One region of the Acidovorax sp. GW821-FHT09B03 genome, then DNA from elsewhere that is predicted to be linked to it. Evidence: predicted binding sites of a transcription regulator. Region 1 holds the regulator's gene; each other region holds the start of a gene.
The links. The regulator sigma-54, encoded in region 1, starts transcription at its own class of promoters, with help from an activator protein. The targets are predictions, from matches to a motif close to TGGCANGNAANCTGCTTT.
Positions count from the first base shown of each region.

Region 2: AC07PA_RS29605 (CmpA/NrtA family ABC transporter substrate-binding protein) is a predicted target of sigma-54. The motif match lies at 953-970, and genes of this name have one in related genera.
Region 3: AC07PA_RS23980 (ammonium transporter) is a predicted target of sigma-54. The motif match lies at 1,244-1,261, and genes of this name have one in related genera.
Region 4: glnA (type I glutamate--ammonia ligase) is a predicted target of sigma-54. The motif match lies at 1,190-1,207, and genes of this name have one in related genera.

Region 1 is NZ_JBWKPP010000008.1:243,925-246,125, forward strand. Features, by position in the region: gene AC07PA_RS16970 (VOC family protein) at 1-116, shown strand, start outside; gene AC07PA_RS16975 (RNA polymerase factor sigma-54) at 117-1,718, opposite strand; gene lptB (LPS export ABC transporter ATP-binding protein) at 1,782-2,201, opposite strand, start outside.
Region 2 is NZ_JBWKPP010000025.1:64,752-66,952, forward strand. Features, by position in the region: gene AC07PA_RS29600 (ANTAR domain-containing response regulator) at 93-719, shown strand; gene AC07PA_RS29605 (CmpA/NrtA family ABC transporter substrate-binding protein) at 1,158-2,201, shown strand, end outside.
Region 3 is NZ_JBWKPP010000016.1:37,732-39,932, forward strand. Features, by position in the region: gene AC07PA_RS23980 (ammonium transporter) at 1-1,207, opposite strand, end outside; gene AC07PA_RS23985 (sulfite exporter TauE/SafE family protein) at 1,562-2,201, shown strand, end outside.
Region 4 is NZ_JBWKPP010000010.1:212,017-214,217, forward strand. Features, by position in the region: gene glnA (type I glutamate--ammonia ligase) at 1-1,140, opposite strand, end outside; gene AC07PA_RS19280 (competence/damage-inducible protein A) at 1,314-2,141, opposite strand; gene AC07PA_RS19285 (EI24 domain-containing protein) at 2,138-2,201, opposite strand, start outside.

The DNA of each region.
Region 1 (2,201 bases):
AGGACCTGGCCTTCGGCCCCACGCACCAGGCCAACGGCTATGCGTTCGCCAACGCCAAGGACCCGGACGGCAATGCCGTCAGCATCTCCAGCCGGGCCTTCCGCAGCCTGCCCTGATCAGAGCGCCTTGCGCAGGTTGGCCGGCGCGATCTTGAGCGCCTCGCGGTACTTGGCCACGGTGCGGCGCGCGCACTCGATGCCCTGCTCCTTGAGCATCTCGGCGATCTGGCTGTCCGACAGCGGCTTGGCCGGGCTTTCGGCCGCGACGAACTGCTTGATGAGGGCACGCACGGCCGTGCTCGATGCATTGCCGCCGGTCTCGGTGCCCAGGCCCGAACCGAAGAAATACTTGAGCTCGTAGGTGCCGATGGGCGTGGCCATGTACTTGGCCGTGGTCACGCGGCTGATGGTGGACTCGTGCAGGCCCAGCTCGTCGGCGATGTCGCGCAGCACCAGCGGGCGCATGGCCAGCTCGCCATGGGTGAAGAAGCTCTTTTGCCGCTCGACGATGGCGCGCGAGACGCGCAGGATGGTGTCGAAGCGCTGCTGGATGTTCTTGATGAACCAGCGCGCCTCCTGCAGCCGCTGCTGCATGGCCTGGTGGCCCTCGCCGCCCTTGTGGCCACGCAGGGCGCCGGCATAGATGTCGTGCACGCGCAAGCGCGGCATCACGTCGGGGTTCAGGGCCACGATGAAGTTGTGCTGCCCGTCGCGGCCATTGGCGCGCCCGGCCTTGCGCACGATGACGTCGGGCACGATGATGTTGCGCTCCACATCGACGAACTTGCGCCCCGGACGCGGCTCCAGCCGCGCGATCAGGGCCATGGCGGCGCGCGTGCGCTCCTCGCCGTCGCCGCACAGCTGCGTGAGGCGGCGGATGTCGCGGCGTGCCAGCATCTCCAGCGGCTGCTGGCACACGCGCAGCGCGGTCTGCACGGTGTCGGGGTCGGCATCGCTGTCTTCGTCGGCCGCCAGGGCCGTGAGCTGCAGCGTGAGGCATTCACCAAGGCCACGTGCACCCACGCCCACGGGCTCCAGGCTCTGCAGCAGGCGCAGCGCCACGGTGAAGCGGTGCACCAGCTCCTCGATCTGCTCCAGGTCGTCCGGGCCGGCCAGGGCGATGGCCAGCTCTTCCAGCGGCTCCTCGAGGTAGCCATCGTCGTTGAGCGATTCGATCAGGAAGCGCAGCGCCGCGCGGTCCACCTCGGACAGGCGCAGCGACAGCGCCTGGCGGTGCAGGAAGGCGGTCAGCGATTCATGGGTGCGGGCCAGCTCGGTGGCGTCGGCCTCGTCGCCCTCGGCATCGTTGCGGTTGCGGGCCGGCGCATCGCCACCCCACTCGGCATCGTTGGGGGACACGTCCACGGTGCCATCGCCGCTCCAGTCAGGCTCGTCGCTGGCGCTGCTGCCCAGTTCCGCGTCACTCTGGGGTGCATCGGGAACCGACTCGCTCGGCGTGCTGGAACCCGGTGCGTTGGAATAGACCGCGTCGTCAGCGCTGTAGTCGTCCGGCTGCACGGGCGCATCGGCCGTGTCCACGCCGAATTCTTCGCGCGGCGCCTCGTCGGCATTGCGCTCGAGAAAGGGGTTTTCGTCGAGCATCTGCTCGACCTCCTGGCCCAGCTCCAGCGTGGACAGCTGCAGCAAGCGGATGGACTGCTGCAGCTGGGGCGTGAGCGCCAGGTGCTGCGATACGCGCAGTGACAGGCCGGGCTTCATCGCACAGCCCCGGTGGGCTGCCGCGAAGGCAGGTGCATGGCGAACGTGCGGTCCATCGGTCTGCTACATGCGGAAGTGTTCACCCAGGTACACCCGGCGCACTTCGGCGTTGTCGACGATTTCGGACGGGGTTCCCTGGGCCAGCACGTGGCCGTCGCTGATGATGAAGGCGTGGTCGCAGATGCCCAGCGTCTCGCGCACGTTGTGGTCGGTGATGAGCACGCCGATACCGCGCGCCTTGAGAAAGCCGATGATGCGCTGGATCTCGATCACCGCAATGGGGTCGATGCCGGCAAACGGCTCGTCCAGCAGGATGAAGCGTGGTTGCGTGGCCAGCGCGCGGGCGATCTCCACGCGGCGGCGCTCACCGCCGGACAGGGCCAACGCAGGCGAGGCGCGCAGATGCTCCACGCGCAACTCCGTGAGCAGGGCCGTGAGGCGCTCCTCGATGGCCGCGCGCGGCAGCGGCTGGCCATCCTCGCC
Region 2 (2,201 bases), on a different contig from region 1:
CGCCGCCATGGACCCGCCAAAACCAGGGTAGACCCCTGCCTGCACCAGCCCGGCGCACCAATTTATGGCGCAAATCTTGCTATGCTGACAGTATGAACGAGGCCTTGCGCATAGTGGTGGTCGCCCCCGATCTGGCGGTCACCGACCCCAACGACGAGCACGCCCTGCTGCAGGCAGAGCGCTCGCGGGCGCTGCGCATCGGCCTGCTGGAAAACAACTTCAACCTGGTGGCCACGCTGCCGTCGGACGTGTACCTGAGCGAGCGCCTGGCCCAGCTGCAGCCCGACCTCATCATCGTGGACGCCGAAAGCGAGGCACGCGATGCGCTGGAGCATGTGGTCATGGCCACGCGCGACGAGCGCCGCCCCATCGTCATGTTCACCAATGACGAGGACACCTCGCACGTGAAGGCGGCCGTGGCGGCCGGTGTGTCGGCTTACATCGTGGCCGGCCTGTCGCCCCAGCGCATCCGGCCCATCCTGGACGTGGCGATGGCGCGCTTCCAGCACGAGCAGGCGCTGCGCGCCGAGCTGGCCGACGCCAAGACCGAGCTCAAGGACCGCAAGACCATCGACCGCGCCAAGGGCCTGCTGATGGAGCGCCAGGGCCTTACCGAGCAGGCCGCATACGAGAAGCTGCGCAAGACGGCCATGGACAAGGGCCTCAAGCTGGTCGACGTTGCCCAGCGCATGCTCGACGTGGCCGATCTCCTGAGCTGACAGACCCCGGCGGCGCACGCCGCAGGGCCAGCATGCAGCGCCGCCAGCACACGCGGCGCACCACTCCCGCCCCCCGCCCTGCCCACCACGGCCCGCGATGGTGCAGCGCACAACACCTGTGCAGTCGAACACGGTGCAAGGCCGGCGCCTTGTCGTGGTGCATGTGGCCAGTCTCCTTTTGTCGATTGAATGTGTCGCTATCAAAAAAAGAGCTGACAGGCTGTCGAACAGGTTGGCACAGGGTTTGCATTACCTGGACAAGACCAACGGAGGTCTTCGATGAGCGGTATCCATCCAATGGCGGGCGGGTACCCCTCGCCACCGGACAGAGGCGTCCCCACCCGCGCTTGGCGCTGCGTGACTTTCTTTTGGAAGTTGCAGCAGCCCATGCGCCGAGGGGGACGCCTTTTTTGTTTTTCAAGCCACCAGGGAAGCACCATGACCGATCTGCTCAAAACCAGTCTCAACCGCCGCACCGTGCTGCAGGCCGCCACCGTGGGTGCCGTGGGCGTGAGCCCCGCCCTGCGCGCCCTTGTCCACGCACAGGGCTCGGACGCCCCCGAGAAGAAGGAAGTGAAGATCGGCTTCATCCCGCTGACCGATTGCGCCAGCGTGGTGATGGCCTCGGTGCTGGGCATCGACAAGAAGTACGGCGTGACCATCATCCCCACCAAGGAGGCGAGTTGGGCCGGCGTGCGCGACAAGCTGGTCAACGGCGAGCTGGACTTCGCCCACGTGCTCTACGGCCTCGTCTACGGCGTGCATCTGGGCATCGCCGGCCCCAAGAAGGACATGGCCGTGCTGATGAACCTGAACCACAACGGCCAGGCCATCACGCTGTCCAAGAAGCTGGCCGACAAGGGCGCCGTCAACGGCGCCGGCCTGGCCAAGCTCATGGCCAGCGAGAAGCGCGAGTACACATTCGCCCAGACCTTCCCCACCGGCACGCATGCCATGTGGCTGTACTACTGGCTGGCCGCGCATGGCATCGACCCGATGAAGGATGCCAAGGTCATCACCGTGCCGCCACCGCAGATGGTGGCCAACATGCGCGTGGGCAACATGGACGGCTTCTGCGTGGGCGAGCCCTGGAACCACCGCGCCATCATGGACGGCATCGGGGTGACCGCCACCACCACACAGGACATCTGGAAGGACCACCCCGAGAAGGTGCTGGGCACGACCTCGGAGTTCGTGCAGAAGTACCCCAACACGGCCCGCGCCGTGACGGCCGCCATCCTGGAAGCCGGTCGCTGGATCGACGAGAGCCTGGGCAACAAGAACAAGATGGCCGAGACCATCGCCGGCAAGGCCTACGTGAACACCGGCGTGGACGCCATCAACCAGCGCATCCTGGGCCGCTACCAGGACGGCATGGGCAAGACCTGGGACGACCCCAACCACATGAAGTTCTACAACGACGGTGCGGTGAACTTCCCCTACCTGTCGGACGGCATGTGGTTCCTGACCCAGCACAAACGC
Region 3 (2,201 bases), on a different contig from region 1:
CCACGCCGCCCACGCTGCGGCTGGCCAGCACGCCGGTGAGCAGCGAGCCCACGATGCCGCCGATGCCGTGCACGCCGAAGACGTCCAGGGAGTCATCGGCACGCAGCAGGCGCTTGAGCCCCGTTGCGCCCCAGTAGCAGGCCAGACCGGCCACCAGGCCGATGACCACGGCCGAGCGCAGGGTGACGAAGCCGGCGGCGGGCGTGATGGCCACCAGCCCGGCCACCAGGCCCGAACACAGGCCCAGCAAGGACGGCCGCCCGCGCATGACGGCCTCGCCCAGCATCCAGGACAGCGCGCCGGCAGCGGCGGCCACATGGGTGACGGCCATGGCCAGCCCTGCCCGGCCGTCGGCTGCCACGGCAGAGCCGGAGTTGAAGCCGAACCAGCCCACCCAGAGCATGCCCGCGCCCACCATGGTCAGCGCCAGGCTGTAGGGCTCGAACGGCTCGCGCCCGTAACCGCTGCGCCGCCCGAGGAACCAGGCGCACACCAGGCCGGCCACGCCGGCGTTCACGTGCACCACGGAGCCCCCGGCAAAGTCCAGGGCCCCCATCTGCGCCAGCCAGCCGCCCGGCTCCCAGACCCAGTGCGCCACGGGTGCGTAGATGAACACCGTCCACAGGCTGATGAACAGCAGCATCGCGGAAAAGCGCATGCGCTCGACGACGGCCCCCACCAGCAGCGCGGCGGTGATGATGGCGAAGGTGAGCTGGAACATGGCGTAGACCGACTCGGGAATGGCCGGCGCGACATGGCTCACCGAGAGCTTGCCGGCCGCCAGCTGGAAGTCGAACCCGGCAAAGCCCATGCGCTCGGTGCCGCCCAGCCAGGCACTGCCCGGGGTGAAGGCCCAGGAGTAGCCGATGGCAAACCACCACAGGCTCACCAGCGCGGCGATGGCCACCACGCTGGCCATGGTGTTGAGCACGTTCTTTCGGCGCACCATGCCGGCGTAGAACAGGGCGATGCCCGGCAGCGTCATGAGCAGCACCAGGGCCGTGGAGGTCATCATCCAGGCGGTGTCGGCGGCATTGATGGCCTCCTTGGCCACCAGGCCAGGGCGCGTCAAGGGTGCGGGTGCAGGCGTGGCCATGGTGGCCGATGCGGCGGCTTCGGGAGCGGGCGCCTGCGCCCAGGCCGTTGTGGTGCAGAGCCCAAGGCACAAGGCCATGACCGTGACGAACCCATGGATGACTGCCCGCATGTGGAAGCTCCCTTTTCGCAATTTGTTACAAGGCACAACGCACAAGGCATGCCAAGCAAAAAGCCCCATTTGGGGCAATCCGGGCGCCTCCCCGCCCGATCTGCTCCCCCAAATGGGGGCGGGAAACCCCCAATGCACCAAGCGGGTGCCGCCGTTACAGTACCGTCACTCGAAAGCGCGCCCCGGTGTGCTGGACGAGGGGCCGAGGAGACATCCCTACAAGCACAACCGAACAAGCATCCAACGAGATGCACCCCCCTTTCAGGCGCTGGCAATCCCAGCGCCTTTTTTATGCCCGCAGCGAAAGCGATATCGCTAGCAAAAACGTAGCTGGCGGGGTGCGACAATCAAGGGATGGAATGGATTTTCATCACCCTCGCCTCGTTGCTGGCCGGTTTTGTGGATGCCATCGTCGGCGGCGGCGGCCTGGTGCTGGTGCCGGCGCTGTTCGCGGCATTTCCCGTGGCGCCGCCCGCCACGCTGCTGGGCACCAACAAGGCGGCCGGCGTCTGGGGCACGGCCATGGCCACCTGGCAGTACAGCCGCCGCGTGCAGATGCGCTGGGCGGCCCTGCTGCCGGCCGCGGCCGCCGGCTTTGCGGGCTCGTTCGCCGGGGCCTGGGCCGTCACCGTGGTATCGCCCGACTTCCTGCGCCGCCTGCTGCCGCTGGTGCTGCTGGGCGTGCTGGCCTACACGCTGGCCAGGAAGGACATGGGGCGGCACCACACGCCGCGCTTCGCAGGCCGCGCGGAAATCGCCGCCGCGAGCCTGATCGGCCTGGCCATCGGCTTCTATGACGGGTTCTTCGGCCCGGGCACGGGCAGCTTCTTCGTCTTCCTGTTCGTGCGGCTGCTCGGCTACGACTTCCTCAATGCCTCGGCGTCGGCCAAGCTGCTCAATACGGCCACCAATGTGGCGGCCATCGCCCTGTTTGCGGCCAAGGGCCATGTCTGGTGGCACTTTGCGGTGACGCTGGCCGTGGCCAATGTGGCGG
Region 4 (2,201 bases), on a different contig from region 1:
GGCCATCATCAGGGCCGAGAAGGCCAGGTAAGGGTTGGCCGATGGATCGGGGAAGCGCGCTTCGATGCGGCGGCCCTTGGGGTTGGCAACGTAAGGGATGCGGATCGAGGCCGAGCGGTTGCGGGCCGAGTAGGCCAGCTTCACAGGGGCTTCGAAGCCGGGCACCAGGCGCTTGTACGAGTTCGTGCCGGGGTTGGTGATGGCGTTCAGGGCACGGGCGTGCTTGATGATGCCGCCGATGTAGTACAGCGCGAAGTCCGACAGGCCGGCATAGCCGTCGCCTGCGAACAGGTTCTTGCCGTCCTTCCAGATGGACTGGTGCACGTGCATGCCGGAGCCGTTGTCGCCAGCGTAGGGCTTGGGCATGAAGGTGGCGGTCTTGCCGTAGGCGTTGGCCACGTTCCAGACCACGTACTTCAGGACCTGCGTCCAGTCGGCGCGCTCGACCAGCGTGCTGAAACGCGTGCCGATTTCGTTCTGGCCAGCGCCTGCCACTTCGTGGTGGAACACTTCGACCGGGATGCCCAGGGATTCGAGGATCAGGGACATTTCAGCGCGCATGTCCTGCGTGCTGTCGACGGGAGGCACGGGGAAGTAGCCGCCCTTGACGGTGGGACGGTGGCCACGGTTGCCGCCTTCGAGCTTGGCACCCGAATTCCAGGGGGCTTCGTACTCTTCGATCTCGAACATGACCTTGCCGGGTTCGTTGGACCAGCGCACGCCGTCGAAGATGAAAAATTCTGGCTCGGGACCGAAGAAGGCCGTGTCGCCCAGGCCGGAGGCCTTCAGGTAGGCTTCAGCGCGCTTGGCGATGGAGCGTGGGTCGCGGTCGTAGGCCTTGCCGTCACCGGGTTCGATCACATCGCACTGCAGGAACAGCGTGGTTTCTTCGAAGAAGGGGTCGATGTTGGCGGTGTTGGGGTCGGGCATGAGTTGCATGTCCGAGGCTTCGATGCCCTTCCAGCCAGCCACCGACGAACCGTCAAATGCGTGGCCCGACGTGAACTTGTCTTCATCGAAGTGGGAAACCGGCACGGTCACGTGCTGTTCCTTGCCCCGGGTATCGGTAAAACGGAAGTCAACGAACTTGACCTCGTTTTCCTTCACGATCTTCATCACGTCTGCAACGGTCTTGGCCATCAGGTTCTCCTGGGTAAAGCGCTTGTTGAAAAAAGAATTTGCCGAAATAAAAGCAGTTTGCGTGCCAGCGGGGTGCAATCACCGCACTATCGCGGAGCAGCGGCCCGACCTGGGCTCTGGCAAGGGCCATCGAATGCACAAATTTGGTGCATCACAACCACCCCCACTGCACATCACAGGTTGCGCACCATTTCGGGGCCAAGTTCTGCACCAAATTCGTGCAGTCCATTTTTGAGGTCCGTCCATGCCGCGGGAAGCGCCTGGGCCGGGCCTTTGACGCCCAGTTCGATATGCCGCCCGTATTGTGGATGATCCACGCTGGGCAAACTGAACACCCGAACGCCTTGGTGCGATTTTTCTATGCGCTCCATGAGCGGAGTGAGTGCCGCCTCCATGGCGCCGAAGACCACCACCGAATGCTCGGTCTGGGGCGTGCGGTTGAAGTGCTCGGCATACAGGGTGTCCAGCACCCATTCCATCATCGGCCAGGCCATCACCGGAAAGCCCGGCACGAAGTGCACGGCCCCACCCTGCCCGCCCGGGCTGGCGCAGGTGAACCCCGGGATCTTGTTGTAGGGGTTGGGGATGGTCTGGGCTCCCGCCGGGAACATGCCCATGTTCAGGCGGTGCACGTTGTCGTGGCGCTCGGGCTCGTAGGGCAGGCCCTGCTCGCGCGCCACGTCCTGCATGCGTTCGCGGATCAGGCGCTCGGCCTCGGGGTGCAGGGCCAGGTCCGCCCCGAGTGCCCGCGCCGCGCACTGGCGGGTGTGGTCGTCGGGCGTGGCGCCGATGCCGCCGCACGAGAACACCACGTCGCCCGAGGCAAAGGCGCGCTGCAGCGTGGCGGTGATGCGTGCCGGGTCGTCGCCCACGTAGTCGGCGTAGGAAAGCGCCAGGCCGCGCGCCGCCAGCAGCTCGATGGCTTTGGGCATGTGCTTGTCGGCGCGCTTGCCCGAGAGGATTTCGTCGCCGACGATGATGAGGCCGAAAGTGGGGATCATGGAGTGCTACGGGGATCGGTTGGGAGTGCGCTAGGGGCCGGCAGGGTGGCCGCCGCAGGG